3 regions of the uncultured Zoogloea sp. genome follow, and region 3 is predicted to be linked to each of the others. Evidence: predicted binding sites of a transcription regulator. Region 3 holds the regulator's gene; each other region holds the start of a gene.

Region 1 (3,271 bases), on a different contig from region 3:
ACCAGCATGAAGTTGTCGGGCGCGTGCAGCAGCTCGCCCGTGCGCTCGATGGGCAGCACGCGGCGGTCGTCGGCGAGCGGGTGGATCACCACGGTGGTGTCGCGGCGGGCTTCGACCACTTCATCCAGGTAACAGATGCCACCTTCGCGTACCGCGCGGGTCAGCGGGCCGTCGCACCACACCGTCTGACCGTCGCCCAGCAGGTGGCGGCCGACCAGATCGGCCGCGGTGAGATCGTCGTGGCAGGCCACGGTGTACAGCGGCAGCCCCAGCCGCGCCGCCATGTGGGCGACGAAGCGGGTCTTGCCCACGCCGGTGGGGCCCTTGATGAGCAGCGGCAGGCGGTTTTTCCAGGCCTGCTCGAAGACTTCCACTTCGTTGCCGGCGGCTTCGTAGAACGGGATGTTGGTGGTCATCGGGGCATTCATGGGATGGAGATCCAGTAGGCGACGGCGATCAGCGTCGAGACGAGCAGCAGCCAGCCGAGCAGCAGGCCGCGCCAGAAGAATTTGACCCCACGCAGGCCCATGAAGTCGAGCACCACGAGGCGGCCCTTGATGAAGCTGATGGAGAGGAGCATGGCCATTGCGGCCGTTCCGCCACCGCCGCGCTCGCCGATCTCGAAGGTGGCGACGGTGGCGGCGAGCAGCACGACCAGCACGATGTTGAGGTGTCGGGTGTTCATCGCAATCCCTCAGCGCATCACGTATACGAGCGGGAACAGCACGATCCACACCAGATCGACCATGTGCCAGTAGGCCGCGCCGGTTTCGATGCCGTTCATGTTGTCCGGGCCGTAGTCGCCCTGGCGGGTCTTCCACCACAGGGCGGTGAGGATCACCAGCCCGAGGATGACGTGCATGAAGTGGAAGAAGGTGAGCGACAGATAGAACATGTAGAAGGTGTTGGTGGACAGGTTGATGCCCGCACCAAACTTCGCCGCGTATTCAAAGCCCTTCACCACCAGAAAGCCGCCGCCGCAGGCGATGCCGGCGAGGAGCCAGCGTGCACCGGTCTGCGCGCGGGCCCGGCCGACCGCCTCGACCGCCCGGGCCACGCACCAGCTGCCGGTGATCAGCAGCACCGTGTTGAATGCGCCGGCCTTGCGATCGAGGGTCTCCTGCATGGTGTTGAAGAGTTCGACGTTGTGGGCGCGCCCGAAGGCATAGGCCGCAAAGAAGACCCCGAAGGCGAGCAGCTCGGCGAGGATGAAGAACCAGATCGCCAGATCACCGGGCGGCGCGCTGGCCGGGTGGGGGGCTGGCTGGGGTGGGGCGGTGGTGTCCATGCCCGCGAGTATCGGCGGGCGGCGGGCGGCCAGCCTTGATCTGAACCAAGTGTCAGCGCTTGAGGCGGCGCTGCTGCGTGTACCCGGATAGGCGGGAGATTTCGGGATATTATTACTTTAGATATAAGAAAGACGGGCTGGGGGAGGGGGTATGCGGATTCTGGTGGTGGATGATTCCCGAACCATCACGTCGGTGTTTGGCGCGCGGCTCGTCGAGGTTGGCCATGAGGTGGTCATCGCCGAGAACGGGCAGATTGCAGTCGAGCGTTTTCAGGCGTCGGCGCCCGATCTCGTCCTGATGGACATCGAGATGCCGGTGATGAACGGATTCGAGGCCGCCAAGCAGATCCGCGCCGTCGAGGCCACCCAGGAATGGGCGTGGACGCCGATCATCTTCCTCACCGGCTCCGACACCCCGGAAAATCTCGTCATGGCCATCGAGGCCGGCGGCGACGACTTCATCCCCAAGTCGGCCCCCGAGGGCGTGGTCCAGGCCAAGATGAAGGCCATGGCGCGCATCGCCGGGCTGCGGGCCGAACTCTCCCTCGCCAACCGCAAGCTCGAGGCCCAGGCCAGCCAGGACGGGCTGACCGGCCTGTTCAACCGCCGCTACATGGATCTGCGGCTCGACCACCAGTGGGGCGAGGCGATCAGCTGCGGCGCGCCCTTCGGGCTGCTGATGATGGACGTGGACAACTTCAAGCTGTTCAACGACCACTACGGCCACCTGGCGGGCGACGACTGCCTGCGGGCGATCGCCGCGACGCTGCAGAAGGTGGTCGAGGAGGTCAATGCCCGGCGCCTTGCCCACGATGCCTTCGTGGCGCGTTATGGCGGCGAGGAGTTCGCGATGATGCTGCCCCGCTGCACCCCCGAAGCGCTCGCCGAGATCGCCCGGGTCGCGGTGGATGCGGTGTGCCGGCAGGGGATCGCCCATGCGCGCAATGCAGAGTGGGGGGTGAGCACGCTGTCGGTGGGCGGCGTTCACATGAGCCGCGCCGAAGGTGCCCTGGCGCAGTTGTTCCGGCGCGCCGACGCGAACCTCTACCGCGCCAAACAGAACGGCCGCAACCGGGCCGAGCTGGGCTGACGCGGCTCAGTAGATCAAGGGGATCAGCTTGCGGACGCGCCGCTGGTAGTCGGCGTAGGCCGGAAAGCGCTCCAGCAGCCAGACCTCCTCGCGCCGCGACTTGATGTCGAAGAACACCAGCAGCAGCGCGGCCCACAGCAGGGTGAGCCAGCCTTGGGCGATCAGCGCCCAGCCGAAGGTCGCCAGAATCAGCCCGGAGTAGATCGGGTGACGGACCCAGCCGTAGGGGCCGGTTTCCACCAGCCGGCAGTCGTCCCGCGGATGGGGCAGGGGCGTGAGGTTGCGGCCCAGACGCAGCACGGCGGCGGCGCAGATCGTCACGCCGAGGGCCAGCAGCATTGCGCCGAGCGCCCGGCCGGGAAATTCCAGCACCCGCGGCCAGGCCGGCAGGCCCGGCAATGACGACGGCCCGAAGGCGATCAGCGCGAAGATGCCGCCCTGGGCGACCACATACCATTCGCCCCGTGGGCCCTTCCACCAGGGCGCGCGGCGCGTCATGGCCGGCTCCCGGCGTGGGGCCGCGCCCCGGAAATCAGATCCGCCCGTCGGCGAAAGCCGTGGGCCGTGTTGCCTGTCCGTGTGCCTGCCACCGCGTGTCATCCCCGTTCGACGGCCGGATGCCGTCGCCAGCCGCCATTCTAGGCCTCGGGGCGGCGCGGTGCAGGGGTGGCGTTTCAGCCCACCACGAAGCCCGGCACGTCGATGCGCACGGCAGGGCGGTCGAGCACCACCGCGACGCTGCTGGCGAAGCTCCGCGCCCATTCGCCGCCCTGGGCGAAGCGCTGCTCGCCACCGTATTTGGCCACGTTGAGGATCACGTCGAGCATCAGCACCTTGCCCACCGGGTTGCTCGGGGTGCATTCCAGCTCGTCGAACTCATCATGGAGCCAGTC
Region 2 (3,271 bases), on a different contig from region 3:
CGAAGAGCTCGACGGCGGGTTCCGGCGTGCGGAAGGTGGGGATGCCGGCGGCTTCGAAGATGTGGCGGCCTTCGCGGACCTGCTCTTCACCCATCCAGCAGGTGAACACGGGCTTGTCGGCGTTGCGTTCGACGTCGATGATCTGCTGGGCGACTTCGGTGGGCGAGCTCATGGCCTGCGGGCAGAGCATGGTGAGCACGCCTTCGACGTTCTCGTCGGCGAGGACGATTTCGAGCGTCTTGCGGTAACGCTCGGCGTCCGCGTCGCCGATGATGTCGATCGGGTTGGTGTGCGACCAGGTGGGCGGCAGGATCTCGTTGAGCTTGGCGACGGTGGCGTCGGACAGGGTGGCGAGGGGAATGCGCAGGTCGGCGGCACGGTCGGCAGCCATCACGCCCGGCCCGCCGCCGTTGGTGATGATGGCGAGGCGGTTGCCGCGCGGACGGAAGTGCGAGAACAGCGCGTTGGCGGCAGCGAACAGCTGGCCGAGGTTGTACAGGCGGATCACGCCGGCGCGGCGCAGGGCGGCGTCGAACACCGCGTCTTCGCCCACCATTGCGCCCGAGTGCAGCAGCGCGGCGTGGGAGCCGACCGGGTGGCGGCCGACCTTGATCAGCAGCACCGGCTTGACGCGGGCGGCGGCGCGCAGGGCGCTCACGAAGCGGCGCGCGTCCTTGATGCCTTCGACGTACAGGAAGATGCTTTCGGTGCGGGAATCCGACACCATGTATTCGAGGACTTCACCGAAGTCGATGTCCACCGAGGTGCCCAGCGAAACCACCGACGAGAAGCCGACGTTGTTGGGGCGCGCCCAGTCGAGGATCGCCGAACAGAGGGCGCCGGACTGGGAGATGAGGCCGATGGAGCCCTTGGTGGCGCCGCCGTGGGCGAAGCTGGCGTTGAGGCCGAGCTCGGGGCGCAGCACGCCCAGACAGTTGGGGCCGAGCAGGCGGATGCGGTGACGGCGGGCGTTCTCGATGGTGTTCTTCTCGAGCATCTTGCCGCGGGGGCCGGCGTCGGAAAAGCCGGACGGGATCACGACCACCGACTTGGTGCCAGCGCGGCCACAGGCGTCGACGATGGCCGGCACGCGGTCAGCCTTGGTGGTGATGATCGCGAGGTCGAGCCGCTGGGGGATGTCCTCGACGCTCTTGTAGCAGGGGACGCCCAGGACTTCTTCGTATTTGGGATTGACGGCGAACAACTTGCCCTTGAACCCCGCCTCCAGCATGTTGCGGACAACCACGTTGCCGAGGGAGTTTTCGCGCTCGGTGGCGCCGATGACGGCCACGGACCGGGGTTCGAAGAGGGGGGTGAGGTAGTGTCGTTCGTTCATGATGGATGCTCGGTTAGTGCAATTCGGTTGGTCTGCTGGGGCGACCATGACCCTTGCCGTAGCCGCGGATATTCTTATCGTCAGTTAACAGACGAATTTTAACCCGCAAGAATGCTGCCGGATATTGGTAAAAGTGCCGATGTATTGCGATGCACAACATTAGTTGTGACTTATATCAACGCTTTTGAATTCAGGCTGTTGCGTAGCAGCAACGGTTTGGCTGCCGCACAACACCCGGAGGTGCCGGATCAGTGGCAGAGCGTGAAGAAGAAGCTGGCGCCCTGGTTGGGGGTCGACTGGGCCCAGACGCGCCCTTCGTGGCGCTGGATGACGCGCTGGACGGTGGCGAGGCCGATGCCGGTGCCGGCAAATTCGCTGATGCCGTGCAGGCGGTGGAAGGGGAGGAACAGCTTGGAGGCGAAGGTCATGTCGAAGCCCGCGCCGTTGTCGGAGACGCAATAGACGATCTGCCGGTCGCGCATCTCGGCGTGGAAGCGGATCTGCGCCACGTCGCGGCGGCTGGTGAACTTCCAGGCGTTGCGCAGCAGGTTTTCGAGCGCCACGCGAATCAGCGCCCGGTCGGCTGCGGCGACGAGGTTGGGCTCGACGTGGATCTCGATGGCGCGTTCCGGGTCTTCCTGGCGCAGCTCGTTGAGGATCTGTTCGACGATCTGGCTGAGGTTCACCTGCTCGCGCTTCATGGCCTGGCGGGTGAGGCGGGCCAGGTCGATCAGGTCGTCGATGAGGCGCGCCATCTTCTGGGTGGCGATGCGGATGCGGTGGAGGTATTCGCGGCCGGTTTCGTCCAGGCGCGGGGCGTAGTCCTCGGCGACAATCTGGGCGAAGCCGTCGATGGCCCGGAGCGGCGCCCGCAAGTCGTGGGACACGGAATACGAGAAGGCTTCGAGCTCGCGGTTGGAGGCTTCGAGCTCGGCGGTGCGCACCCGTACGCGGGCTTCGAGCTCAAGGTTGAGGTTGCGCTGGGACTGCTCGGCTTCCTTGCGGGCGGTGATGTCGTCCAGCGTGCCGGAGCTGCCCACCACGTGATCGTAGGTGTCGCGCAGGGGGCGGATGGTGGCCTCGACCCAGCGCAGGCCCTCGGAGTGGGTGCGCAGGCGGAACTCGAACTGGGCGATGTCCTCGTAGCCTTCGCGGATGCTGCGCAGGTGCTGCTCGACCCGGCTGCGGTCTTCGTCGGCGACGAAATCCAGCAGGCTCTGGCCGATGGACAGCCGGCCGTCGAAACCGGTGGTGTGGCGCCAGGCCCGGTTGAGGAAGGTCACGCGGCCTTCGCCGTCGGTCTGGAAGAGGATCTCGTTGACCGACTCGACCACGTCCCGGTACATGGCGCGGCTCTCGCGCAGCACCTGCTCGGCCGACAGCCAGCGGGCCACGTCACGCAATACATAAAGCACCGCCGGCTGGCCGTCGAAGCGCATCCGCACGCCGGTGGCCTCGGCGTTGATGCATTCGCCGTCGAGGCGCTGGTAGCGCAGGGGCAGCGGGGCGAGGCCGGTCTGCTCGGGGTTGGCGGCAAACTGCTGGAGCCGCGCGGCTTCCATCGCCCGGTCGTCGGGATGGACCAGCGAGAGCATTGCCACGCCTTCGAGTGCGCGGGTGTCGTCGGCGGCAAACAGGCGGCGGCTGGCGGCGTTGGAAAGATGAATGCGCCCATCGATGCACACCAGGGTGGCCTCGGGTGAGAGCTCGAACAGCTGGCGGTAGCGCTCCTCGCCCGCGCGGCGGGTGTCGAGGGTGTCGCGCACTGCGGAGATGTCCTCGACGACCACCGCGAAGGACGGCGGCGTGTCGTCGCGGCCGGGGATCAGCCGGACGGATTCGCGGCACCACAGCATGCTGTCGTTGGCGCAGTGGTAGCGCACGTCGCGGCTGTAGTGGTCGATCTCGCCCGTCAGGCAGCGGGCGCGCAGGGCC
Region 3 (3,271 bases):
GATCCGGAGCAACCAGACGGCGGATCAGATCACCTTGGAGTAGCGGGTCCGCTCCCGGTCGGAGCGCAGGAACTTGTCGAACACCATGGCAATGGCCCGCACCAGCATGCGGCCGGCCGGCATCACGCTGATCCACTGGTCGTCGATCTTCAGGAGCCCGCCCTTCTCCATCTCGCGCAGGTCGGCGAGCTCGGCGGCGAAGTACTTCTTGAAGTCGATGAGGTGGGCGATCTCGATGGATTCGATGGACAGCTCGAAGTGGCACATCAGCGCCTGGATGATCGCCCGGCGCAGCAGGTCGTCCGGGGTCAGCTCAATGCCGCGCAGGACCGGCAGGCGGCCGGTGTCGAGGATGTCGTAGTACTCGTCGAGCGTCTTCACGTTCTGGGCGTACGTCGGCCCGACCTTGCCGATGGCGGAGACGCCGAAGGCCAGCAGGTCGCACTCGGCGTAGGTCGAGTAGCCCTGGAAGTTGCGGTGCAGGCGGCCCTGACGCTGGGCAGTGGTGAGCTCGTCGGTCGGCTTGGCGAAGTGGTCCATGCCGATATAAACGTAGCCGGCCTCGGTGAGGCGGCGGATGGCCAGTTGCAGGATCTGCAGCTTGGTCTCACCCGACGGCAGCTGCGCATCGACAATGCGGCGCTGGGGCTTGAAGAGGCTGGGCAGGTGCGCGTAGTTGTAGATCGACAGGCGATCCGGCGACAGGGCCAGGATCTGCTCCAGGGTGCGGTTGAAGCTGATGACGTTCTGTTTGGGCAGGCCGTAGATCAGGTCGACGCTCACCGACTTGAAGCCGTGGGCGCGGGCCGCGTCGATCACCAGCTTGGTCTCTTCCTCGCTCTGGACGCGATTGACGGCCTTCTGCACATCCGGGTTGAAATCCTGGATGCCGACGCTCATGCGGTTGAAGCCCAGCTCGGCCAGCAGCGCGACGGTGGCTTCATCGACCTTGCGCGGGTCGACCTCGATGGAGTATTCGCCGTCCGGCACCAGCGTGAAGTGCTTCTTCACGATGCCCATCAGCTGGCGCAACTCGTCGTGGGACAGGAAGGTGGGCGTGCCGCCACCCAGGTGAAGCTGCAGGACTTCCCGCGGGCCCTGCAGGCAGGCGACCTGAAGATCGACCTCCTTCTCGAGGTACTCCAGGTACTTGGCCGAGCGCCCGTGATCCTTGGTGATGATTTTGTTGCAGGCGCAGTAGTAGCAGATCGTATTGCAGAACGGGATGTGGAAGTATAATGAGAGCGGTTTGCCAATCCCGCCGATCGATCTCTTGCCGAGCCAGTCGCACAGCGCGTCGGAGTTGAAGGCCTCGACGAAGCGGTCTGCGGTTGGATACGAAGTGTAACGAGGGCCATTCACATCAAACTTGCGAATGAGCTCGGGGTCGAAAATCAGATCTTTTTGAGTCGCGTTCATGGGCGTGCTTCTATTAGTTCCGCGAAACGATCGCAGAATCATCCTGTAATCGTATTGATGTGGATCAAAGGGCTCCAAAGGTTGGTAAATCCTCTCAAGTCCAGGTGGTAAGCGTACAGATGAATTCTGCGATTCCAGCAACAATTATCGAGATCAAGACAGCGTGTTCCCAGTGCAACCTGCGTGAACTGTGTCTGCCGTTCGGGCTCGACCCGCGGGAAATCAACCAGCTCGACGAGCTCGTCGGAAGCCGTCGCAAGATCAAGCGTCAGCAGCATCTCTACCGCTCCGGGGAGTCCTTCGAGGCGATCTACGCGATCCGCGCCGGCTCGTTCAAGACCGATGTCATTCTGGAGGACGGCCGCGATCAGGTCACCGGTTTCCAGATGACCGGCGAAGTCCTCGGGCTGGACGGCATCAGTACCGAACACCACTCGTGCAACGCCATCGCCCTCGAAGACAGCGAAGTGTGCGTGATCCCCTTCAGCCGCCTCGAAGAACTGTCGCGCCAGGTGGAGAGCCTGCAGCACCAGTTCCACAAGATCATGAGCCGCGAGATCGTGCGCGACCACGGCGTGATGATGCTGCTTGGCTCGATGCGCGCCGAGGAGCGCCTCGCTGCCTTCCTGCTCAACCTGTCCCAACGCTTCACCGCGCGGGGTTTCTCGCCGTCCGAGTTCCATCTGCGCATGACCCGCGACGAAATCGGCTCCTACCTCGGGCTGAAGCTCGAAACCGTCTCCCGCGCCTTCTCCCGCTTCCAGGAAGAAGGCCTGGTGGCGGTCCAGCAGAAGCACATCCGCATCCTCGACACCCCGGGGCTCAAGCGGCTGCTGAACCATCACGCCATCTGATCAGACGAGCGCGAGCCAGCCTGCCGGGTTCTTGGTGAGCGCCACTGAAACAATGTAGGAAAACACGACCGCCGCCGCGGCGAGCGCCGTCACGCGCACGCCGAGCGGCCGCGTCGGCCGCAGGGCCACGGCGCCGAACCCGATGTAGGCCAGGAGCCCCAGCACCTTGGCGGTCAGCCAGCCATCCACGAAGGGGTACTGCCCAGCCATCCACGCCAGAGCAATGGCGCTGGCGAGCAGGCACGAGTCGATTACGTGAGGCAGGCGCCGGGTCAGCCTGGCTGCGAGAAGCGGTGAACCGGTGATCGACCACCAGCCGCGCAAAAGAAAACCCGCGCCGCTCAGCACGACGCAGGTGATGTGGAAATGCTTGATGAGCAGATACATGTCGCCTCGGATCGGGTTACGCCTTGACGACATTGTCGGGCATTCGCCCCGCCCCGTCCTTGCGGGGCCTCAACTTCAGCCGCGCAGGACGCCCACTTCCAGGGCCGCGAACCAGTTGATGAAACGCTGCACGTCGGCGCCCTGGTAGATTGAGCCGTGCTGGGGCACCAGCATGTCGATCTCCAGCCGCGAGACGCGCTCGCACCAATCGCGCTTGGCTCGGTCGGAGCCCATCCAGCGCTTGTGGAAGCCTTCCGCGTGACGGATGTGGCGGGAGAAATCCTCCACGTACAGCCCACCCTGGTCGGGCGGCAGGAGCGCCGCGCCGATGTCGCCGGAAAACAGGATCTTGGCCTTCGGATCGTACAGGTTGAAGTTGCCCGACGAGTGCAGATAATGGGCCGGCACGGCCTGCAGCTCGAGGCTGCCGAGCTTGATGGTCATGCCCGGATCGGGAATCGGCACGAAGGTGGTGTCCTCGCCGCCAAAGTGGGGCAGGAAGGACTGCCACAGCCAGCTGGTGTAGCACTTGAGCTCCGGCTTGAACTCCAGCCACAGGGCCAGGGACGAGATGATGTCCGGGTCCTGGTGGGAGGCGAACAGGCCGGCCA

Evidence for each region. Region 3 encodes FNR, which switches genes on or off when oxygen is low (the NO sensors DNR and NnrR bind a similar motif). Its sites were predicted from a motif close to TTGANCTAGNTCAA; they were not measured.
Region 1: Q0672_RS18255 (cytochrome c oxidase subunit 3 family protein) is a predicted target of FNR. The motif match lies at 1,324-1,337, and genes of this name have one in related genera.
Region 2: Q0672_RS20195 (bifunctional acetate--CoA ligase family protein/GNAT family N-acetyltransferase) is a predicted target of FNR. The motif match lies at 1,502-1,515, and genes of this name have one in related genera.

What each region holds. Positions count from the first base shown of each region.
Region 1 is NZ_CALAYQ010000162.1:2,883-6,153, forward strand. Features, by position in the region: gene Q0672_RS18245 (CbbQ/NirQ/NorQ/GpvN family protein) at 1-428, opposite strand, end outside; gene Q0672_RS18250 (cytochrome C oxidase subunit IV family protein) at 425-685, opposite strand; gene Q0672_RS18255 (cytochrome c oxidase subunit 3 family protein) at 695-1,288, opposite strand; gene Q0672_RS18260 (diguanylate cyclase) at 1,455-2,378, shown strand; gene Q0672_RS18265 (isoprenylcysteine carboxylmethyltransferase family protein) at 2,385-2,876, opposite strand; gene Q0672_RS18270 (hypothetical protein) at 3,053-3,271, opposite strand, start outside.
Region 2 is NZ_CALAYQ010000184.1:1,489-4,759, reverse strand. Features, by position in the region: gene Q0672_RS20195 (bifunctional acetate--CoA ligase family protein/GNAT family N-acetyltransferase) at 1-1,336, opposite strand, end outside; gene Q0672_RS20190 (PAS domain S-box protein) at 1,585-3,271, opposite strand, start outside.
Region 3 is NZ_CALAYQ010000140.1:25,218-28,488, forward strand. Features, by position in the region: gene hemN (oxygen-independent coproporphyrinogen III oxidase) at 25-1,419, opposite strand; gene fnr (fumarate/nitrate reduction transcriptional regulator Fnr) at 1,539-2,273, shown strand; gene Q0672_RS15955 (SirB2 family protein) at 2,274-2,660, opposite strand; gene Q0672_RS15960 (MBL fold metallo-hydrolase) at 2,736-3,271, opposite strand, start outside.